2 regions of the Streptomyces sp. DSM 42067 genome follow, and region 2 is predicted to be linked to the other one. Evidence: riboswitches for the same ligand, from Rfam matches in the RefSeq annotation. Region 2 holds a riboswitch; the other holds the start of a gene.
What was found. Region 2 has a riboswitch for glycine ahead of gcvT (glycine cleavage system aminomethyltransferase GcvT). Riboswitches for the same ligand answer to the same signal wherever they lie in the genome.
Positions count from the first base shown of each region.

Region 1: another riboswitch for glycine. It lies ahead of gcvP (aminomethyl-transferring glycine dehydrogenase); the one in region 2 lies ahead of gcvT (glycine cleavage system aminomethyltransferase GcvT).

Region 1 is NZ_CM147706.1:1,805,356-1,808,566, forward strand. Features, by position in the region: gene gcvP (aminomethyl-transferring glycine dehydrogenase) at 1-1,781, opposite strand, end outside; glycine riboswitch at 1,958-2,054, opposite strand; gene ACSMXV_RS08670 (PRC-barrel domain-containing protein) at 2,180-2,560, shown strand; partial or broken gene ACSMXV_RS08675 (DNA polymerase IV) at 2,899-3,211, opposite strand, start outside.
Region 2 is NZ_CM147706.1:6,402,865-6,406,075, reverse strand. Features, by position in the region: gene ACSMXV_RS29100 (enhanced serine sensitivity protein SseB) at 1-388, opposite strand, end outside; gene ACSMXV_RS29095 (AAA family ATPase) at 569-1,243, opposite strand; glycine riboswitch at 1,412-1,526, shown strand; gene gcvT (glycine cleavage system aminomethyltransferase GcvT) at 1,704-2,828, shown strand; gene gcvH (glycine cleavage system protein GcvH) at 2,999-3,211, shown strand, end outside.

The sequences.
Region 1 (3,211 bases), 4.6 Mb from region 2:
TCGTCGCCGTTGGCCCGGTGGTAGCCGCGTACGGCCAGCAGACCGGCCAGCTCGCCCTGCGAACCGGCGTTCGGCTGGAGCGACACCTTGTCGTAGCCGGTGACCTCGGCGAGCCGCTCCTCCAGCTCCGTGATGAGCGTGAGGTAGCCCTGCGCCTGGTCGGCCGGGACGAAGGGGTGCAGCTGGCCGAACTCGGGCCAGGTGACCGGCTCCATCTCGGTGGTCGCGTTGAGCTTCATGGTGCAGGAGCCCAGCGGGATCATGCCGCGGTCGAGCGCGTAGTCGCGGTCGGCGAGCCTGCGCAGGTAGCGCAGCATCGCGGTCTCGGAACGGTGCTGGTGGAAGACCGGGTGCGCGAGGAAGTCGTCGGTGCGCAGCAGCGACTCCGGCAGCGCCTCGGCGGCCGTCTCGTCGAGCGCCTCGATGTCGGCCTCCACGCCGAACGCGGTCCAGACGGCGCCCAGCTGCGCGCGCTTGGTGGTCTCGTCGCAGGCGATGCCCACGTGGTCCGCGTCGACCAGTCGCAGGTTGACCCCGCGCTCACGGGCCGCGGAGACGATCTCGGCGGCCTTGCCGGGCACCCGCGCGGTCAGCGTGTCGAAGTACGCGCCGTGCACGACCTCGACACCGCCGACACGCAGGCCCTCGGCGAGGATCGTGGCGTACCGGTGGGTGCGCTGCGCGATCGCCTTGAGGCCGTCCGGGCCGTGGTAGACGGCGTACATGCCCGCCATCACGGCGAGCAGCACCTGCGCCGTGCAGATGTTGCTGGTGGCCTTCTCGCGGCGGATGTGCTGCTCGCGGGTCTGCAGGGCGAGGCGGTACGCCTTGTTGCCGTCGGCGTCGACGGAGACACCGACCAGACGGCCGGGCAGGCTGCGGGCGAACTTCTCGCGGACTGCCATATAGCCGGCGTGCGGCCCGCCGAAGCCCATCGGCACACCGAAGCGCTGCGTGGTGCCGACGGCGATGTCGGCCCCGAGCTCACCCGGCGAGGTCAGCAGCGTGAGGGCCAGCAGATCGGCGGCGACGGTGACGATCGCGCCGAGCTCGTGCGCCTGGTCGATGACGGGCTTCAGGTCGCGCACGGCACCCGAGGCGCCTGGGTACTGCAGCAGAACACCCACGACCCCGCGCTCGGCGACGTGGGCCGGGATGCCCTCGGACAGATCGGCGACGACCACCTCGACACCGGTCGGCTCCGCGCGCGTCTCGATCACGGCGATGGTCTGCGGCAGCGTGTCGGCGTCGATGAGGAAGACGCCGTTCTTGACCTTGCCGACGCGGCGCGAGAGCGCCATGGCCTCGGCCGCCGCCGTGCCCTCGTCGAGCAGGGAGGCACCCGAGGTGGGCAGTCCCGTCAGCTCGGCGACCATCGTCTGGAAGTTCAGCAGCGCCTCGAGCCGGCCCTGCGAGATCTCCGGCTGGTACGGCGTGTAGGCGGTGTACCAGGCGGGGTTCTCCATGACGTTCCGCAGGATGACCGGCGGGGTGAACGTGCCGTAGTAGCCCAGCCCGATCATCGAGTCGAGGACCTGGTTGCGGTCGGCGAGCGAGCGCAGCTCGGCCAGCACCTCGGCCTCGGTCCGCGCACCCGGCAGCTCCAGCGCATCGGCGCTCTTGATCACATCGGGTACGGCGGCGGCCGTGAGCTCGTCCAGCGAGCCGTACCCGACCTGGGCGAGCATCTTGGCCCGCTCCCCGGCGTCGGGGCCGATGTGCCGCTGCTCGAACGGGATGCCCTGCTCCAGATGGGAGAGCGGAATGCGGTTGGCGGTCATTGTGCGGAGGCCTCCTGGTCTGACACGACCTTCGTGGGCACCACGCGCGGGTGCCCGGACGGCCTCCCCCTCTGTCATCTCAACCTGAGAGTTTCACCGGGTACACACATGTCGCCCGGCTTTCACCGTCGGTGAGAGCGGAAGCCGTCGACGCCCGCCCTGCTTTCCAGAGTGACCTCGTCCGTGCGGTACAGGGGCCTGAGAGATTCCGGGGAGGATTTGCTCCTTCGGCGCCTCCGATCGGGGATCGGAGGACTCTCCCGCACGGGGTCAGCAGCCGATGTCAGCCTACCAGCGAGGGCTTCGCCCGGGACCTGGGCCGAGGCTTCGAGTGGCCGCCTTGCCCAATGTGCTCTTTCGTAGTGCTTACGGATGAGTTGCGAGGAGCTGGAGGGCCCGTGCAGACCGACATCGATCCGCGCACTTTGATAGGCCGCAAGGCATTTGATCGCAACGGTCACAAGATCGGCACCGTCGACGAGGTCTATCTCGACGACGCGACCGGCGTCCCCGAGTGGGCGGCCATCCGCACGGGCCTGTTCAGCCGGGACGCCTTCGTGCCCCTGGAGCCGAGCGAGCTGGTCGAGGGCAGCCTGCGGGTCCCCTTCGAACGCGCCCTCATCAAGGACGCCCCCGACTTCGGCGTGGGCCGCCATCTCTCCCCCGAGCAGGAACTGCAGCTCTACCACCACTACGGCCTGGACGTCTCGGACCCGGGCGCCGCCGCCCTGCCCCCGGACCGCGACTTCGGCCGCCTCGCGGACTCGGACGACACCTGACTCTCCCCGCCCGCTGGTCCAACTCGCCGGCTCTCGCGCCCGGACCCCGCCCCTTCCCCGGCGGGGTCCGCCTGACTGTCCGGAGCAGGATCCGGCCCAGCGGGTTCGCGGCGCACTCCGCCTCCGCCCCCGTCGTACTCCCTGCCTCCGCCCCCGCCGTACTCCATGCCCCCGGACCTGTCCGCACCGAGGGCGACGACGCCGCCGCCATCGACGCCGTGCACGCCGTCTTCCCCCCGCGTGCAGGCACCGCCATCGATGCTGTCCCCGCCGCCGCTGTGCTCGCCCTCGTCCTCGCGGTCGGCGGGCAGCCCGGTCTCTTCGCCCTGCTGGACGCGGCCACGGCCGTCCTCCGCCTTCCCCCTGCCGCCTCCCGTCCCGTCTGGCTCCCCACCATCCGGCCCAGTGCCCGGTTCCGGGGACTGACCGCCGACGATGGGCACAAGCGGCAGCGGCTCGGCCGGCTCCAGATCCGGATCGTCGGTCCTGAACGTGCGTACACGGCCGGGCGGGGAGCCCGGTGTCTCGAACCGCACGGTCACCCGTCCGAGACCGCTCCCCTGCACCCACCCGGCGCCGTACTCGGCATGCCGCACGTCGCGGCCCGCCAGCCAGTGCCGCTCGGCCGGCGCCGGCTCCTCCCCCTCCGGC
Region 2 (3,211 bases):
CGGCGACGGCAGGGGGCGGCAGCGGTATGCCGACCGTGCCGTCCGGGTTGACGGCCATGCCGAGACCGGGGGGCAGTCCGCGCGCGAAGTCGACGGCGGGTGCCACGGTGTAACTCATGTGGTCGCCCACGACCTGGCGGAACTGCTGCTCGGAGCTGAAGACGGGCACGTATGCCTGTCCGTCGATCTCCAGGGTGGGCAGATCAAGGGTGCGGCTGTCGGGGCCGCCGCCGCCCGGCAGGGGGATCCATATGGGGCTGCGGCCGAGCACCTCCACTATGCGGGCGCCCGCCGTGGGGACGCCGAGGGAGGCGGCGAGCACCTCCTCCAGCTCGTTGCCGGGCCACCCGCCGTGGGGATGGGGGTGCGCCTGCGCCGGGATGTCCATGTGCCTTCCACCTGCTCGGAACCTCTGGTTGCTGCGGTTCGCACCCTAACGCCGGGCGCTGGGCGGTGCCCTCCGAGTGCAGGGCACAGGCCATACGCGACGCCCCGTACGTCGTGGGCTGTGCCCACCGGTTCCGCCCCAGGCGGAACGCGTGCCCGCAACGGTGCCACATGCTGTCGCTCAGCGGTCGAAATCGACCGCTCGCAGCAGATCCGCCGCCGACCGGTCCAGCAGTACCGCCGAGGAGCAGCCCGGGGGCAGCTCGCCCCGTTCCACCGAGCCGATCAGGCCTGTCACCGCCCTGCGGTGGCGCGCGAACGCGTACCGGGAGACCCCGCGGCCGCGCTCCCGCTGCCCGGCCAGTGCCGTGTCGGGCGCGACGTCGAGCACCAGCAGATGCAGGGTGCCGCCGCGGCGCCGGGCCTCGCGGCTCAGCCAGCGGCGCACCCAGGCCTGGGTGCCGCAGTCGTGCACGACGACGCTGGCGCCGGAGCGCAGCGCGCGGCGCAGCCCGGCGTAGTGCGCGAGGCGGACGAAGGGGCGGTAGACCGCGTACGGGAGACGGCGGGACACCCTGCCGTCCCAGCGGTCGCGGGTGTCCTGCGAGTCGATGCGCGCTCCGGCCACGGCCCGCCGCATCAGCGTGGACTTCCCGCTGCCCGGCAGCCCGGAGACGACGACGATGTCGCCCGGCGCGAAGGAGAGGCGGCGCGGACCGCGGCCCGCCCGGTCGCGGAGGTCGCGTACGACGGCCTCGGGGAGACGGCCACGGTTCTTCGCGACCGTGGCGGCGGGCTGCTCCGGCAGCGCCACCCCGGTCGTGGTCGCGTATGCGCTCGTCCTGTGCACCGTGATCGTCCTCCCCGTCAGGTCACGTCACTCTGCCTTGACGAGTGTAAAGAGACAGTAATGCGAGACAAGCTCATTACCGGCTCGTTGCTCCCGGAACAATCCTGTTGCGCCCTTGGGACAGTGCCGCGCGTGGCGTGCAATGATGGGCGCGCCAACTGCATACCGGCCGCTTGAATCCGCGCGGGAGAGCCCTCAGCCGTCCAGGCCCTGACAGGTCCTGACCTGGGGCGCCGAAGGAGCAAGTCCCTCCCTTGAATCTCTCAGGCCCCGATACCGCGCGGGCGAGGCACATCTGAAAAGCGGGCCGTCACAGCCGGGCAGTCGGGTTACTGCCCAGGCGAACGGCGGCTCCACCCACGGTGCAAGCCGCGGGCCCCGGGCTCGTGGCGAACCTCTCAGGTTCCGATGACAGATGGGGAGGATCGACTCGACCTCGCCTGTCATGCCCTGGGAGCACCCCCCTATGAGCAATGCCCTCCGCAAGACCGCCCTCGATGCGCTGCACCGCGCGCTCGGCGCGACCATGACCGACTTCGCGGGCTGGGACATGCCGCTGCGGTACGGCAGCGAGCGCGACGAGCACAACGCCGTACGCACCGGGGCCGGCCTCTTCGACCTCTCGCACATGGGCGAGATCACCGTCACCGGGCCGGACGCCGCGAACCTGCTGGACTACGCGCTGGTCGGCAACATCGGCGCCGTGGCGGTCGGCCGCGCCCGCTACACCATGATCTGCCAGGAGGACGGCGGCATCCTCGACGACCTGATCGTGTACCGGCTCGCCGAGCAGGAGTACATGATCGTCGCGAACGCCTCCAACGCGCAGGTGGTGCTGGACGCCGTCACGGCCCGCGCGGCCGGTTTCGACGCGATCGTGCGCGACGACCGTGACGCGTACGCGCTGATCGCCGTCCAGGGGCCCGAGTCCCCCGGCATCCTGAAGTCGTTGACCGACGCCGACCTGGACGGGCTGAAGTACTACGCCGGTCTGCCCGGCACCGTCGCCGGTGTCCCCGCGCTGATCGCCCGTACCGGCTACACCGGCGAGGACGGCTTCGAGCTGTTCGTGGCGCCCGAGCACGCGGAGAAGCTGTGGCAGGCGCTCACCGAGGCGGGCGCCCCGGCCGGTCTCGTCCCGTGCGGCCTGTCGTGCCGCGACACGCTCCGCCTGGAGGCGGGCATGCCGCTGTACGGGCACGAGCTGTCCACCGCGCTGACCCCGTTCGACGCCGGTCTGGGGCGAGTGGTCAAGTTCGACAAGACCTCAAACAACGGTGACTTCGTGGGGCGTGCCGCCCTGCTCGAGGCCGCCGAGCGGGCCGAGAAGAACCCGCCGCGCATGCTCGTCGGGCTGATCGCCGAGGGCCGCCGCGTGCCGCGCGCCGGCTACCAGGTCGTCGCCGAGGGCAAGGCGATCGGCGAGGTCACCTCCGGCGCCCCCTCGCCCACGCTCGGCAAGCCGCTCGCGATCGCATACGTCGACGCCGCACACGCCGCGCCCGGCACCCCCGGCGTCGGCGTGGACATCCGCGGCAGCCACGAGCCGTACGAGGTCGTGGCGCTGCCGTTCTACAAGCGCCAGAAGTGACGCCGTGCCCGACGGCCCTCTGGGGCTCGTCGGGGCCGGATCGGATCGCACACACCACCCTCCCCCAAGCCCTCGGCTTCTCCCCCAGTGCCTTAAGGGCCTGGGGGGTACCCGCCGAGCAGGGGTACCCCCGACACCACCACTCCCCCGCATACAGGAGAATTCAGGTCATGAGCAACCCCCAGCAGCTGCGCTACAGCAAAGAGCACGAGTGGGTGTCGGCCGCCGAGGACGGCGTCGCGACGGTCGGCATCACGGAGTACGCGGCGAACGCGCTCGGCGATGTCGTCTATGCCCAGCTCCCGGAGGTCGGCGACACGGTGACCGCGGGCGAGACCTGCGGCGAGCTGGAGTCGACGAAGTCGGTCAGCGATCTGTACGCG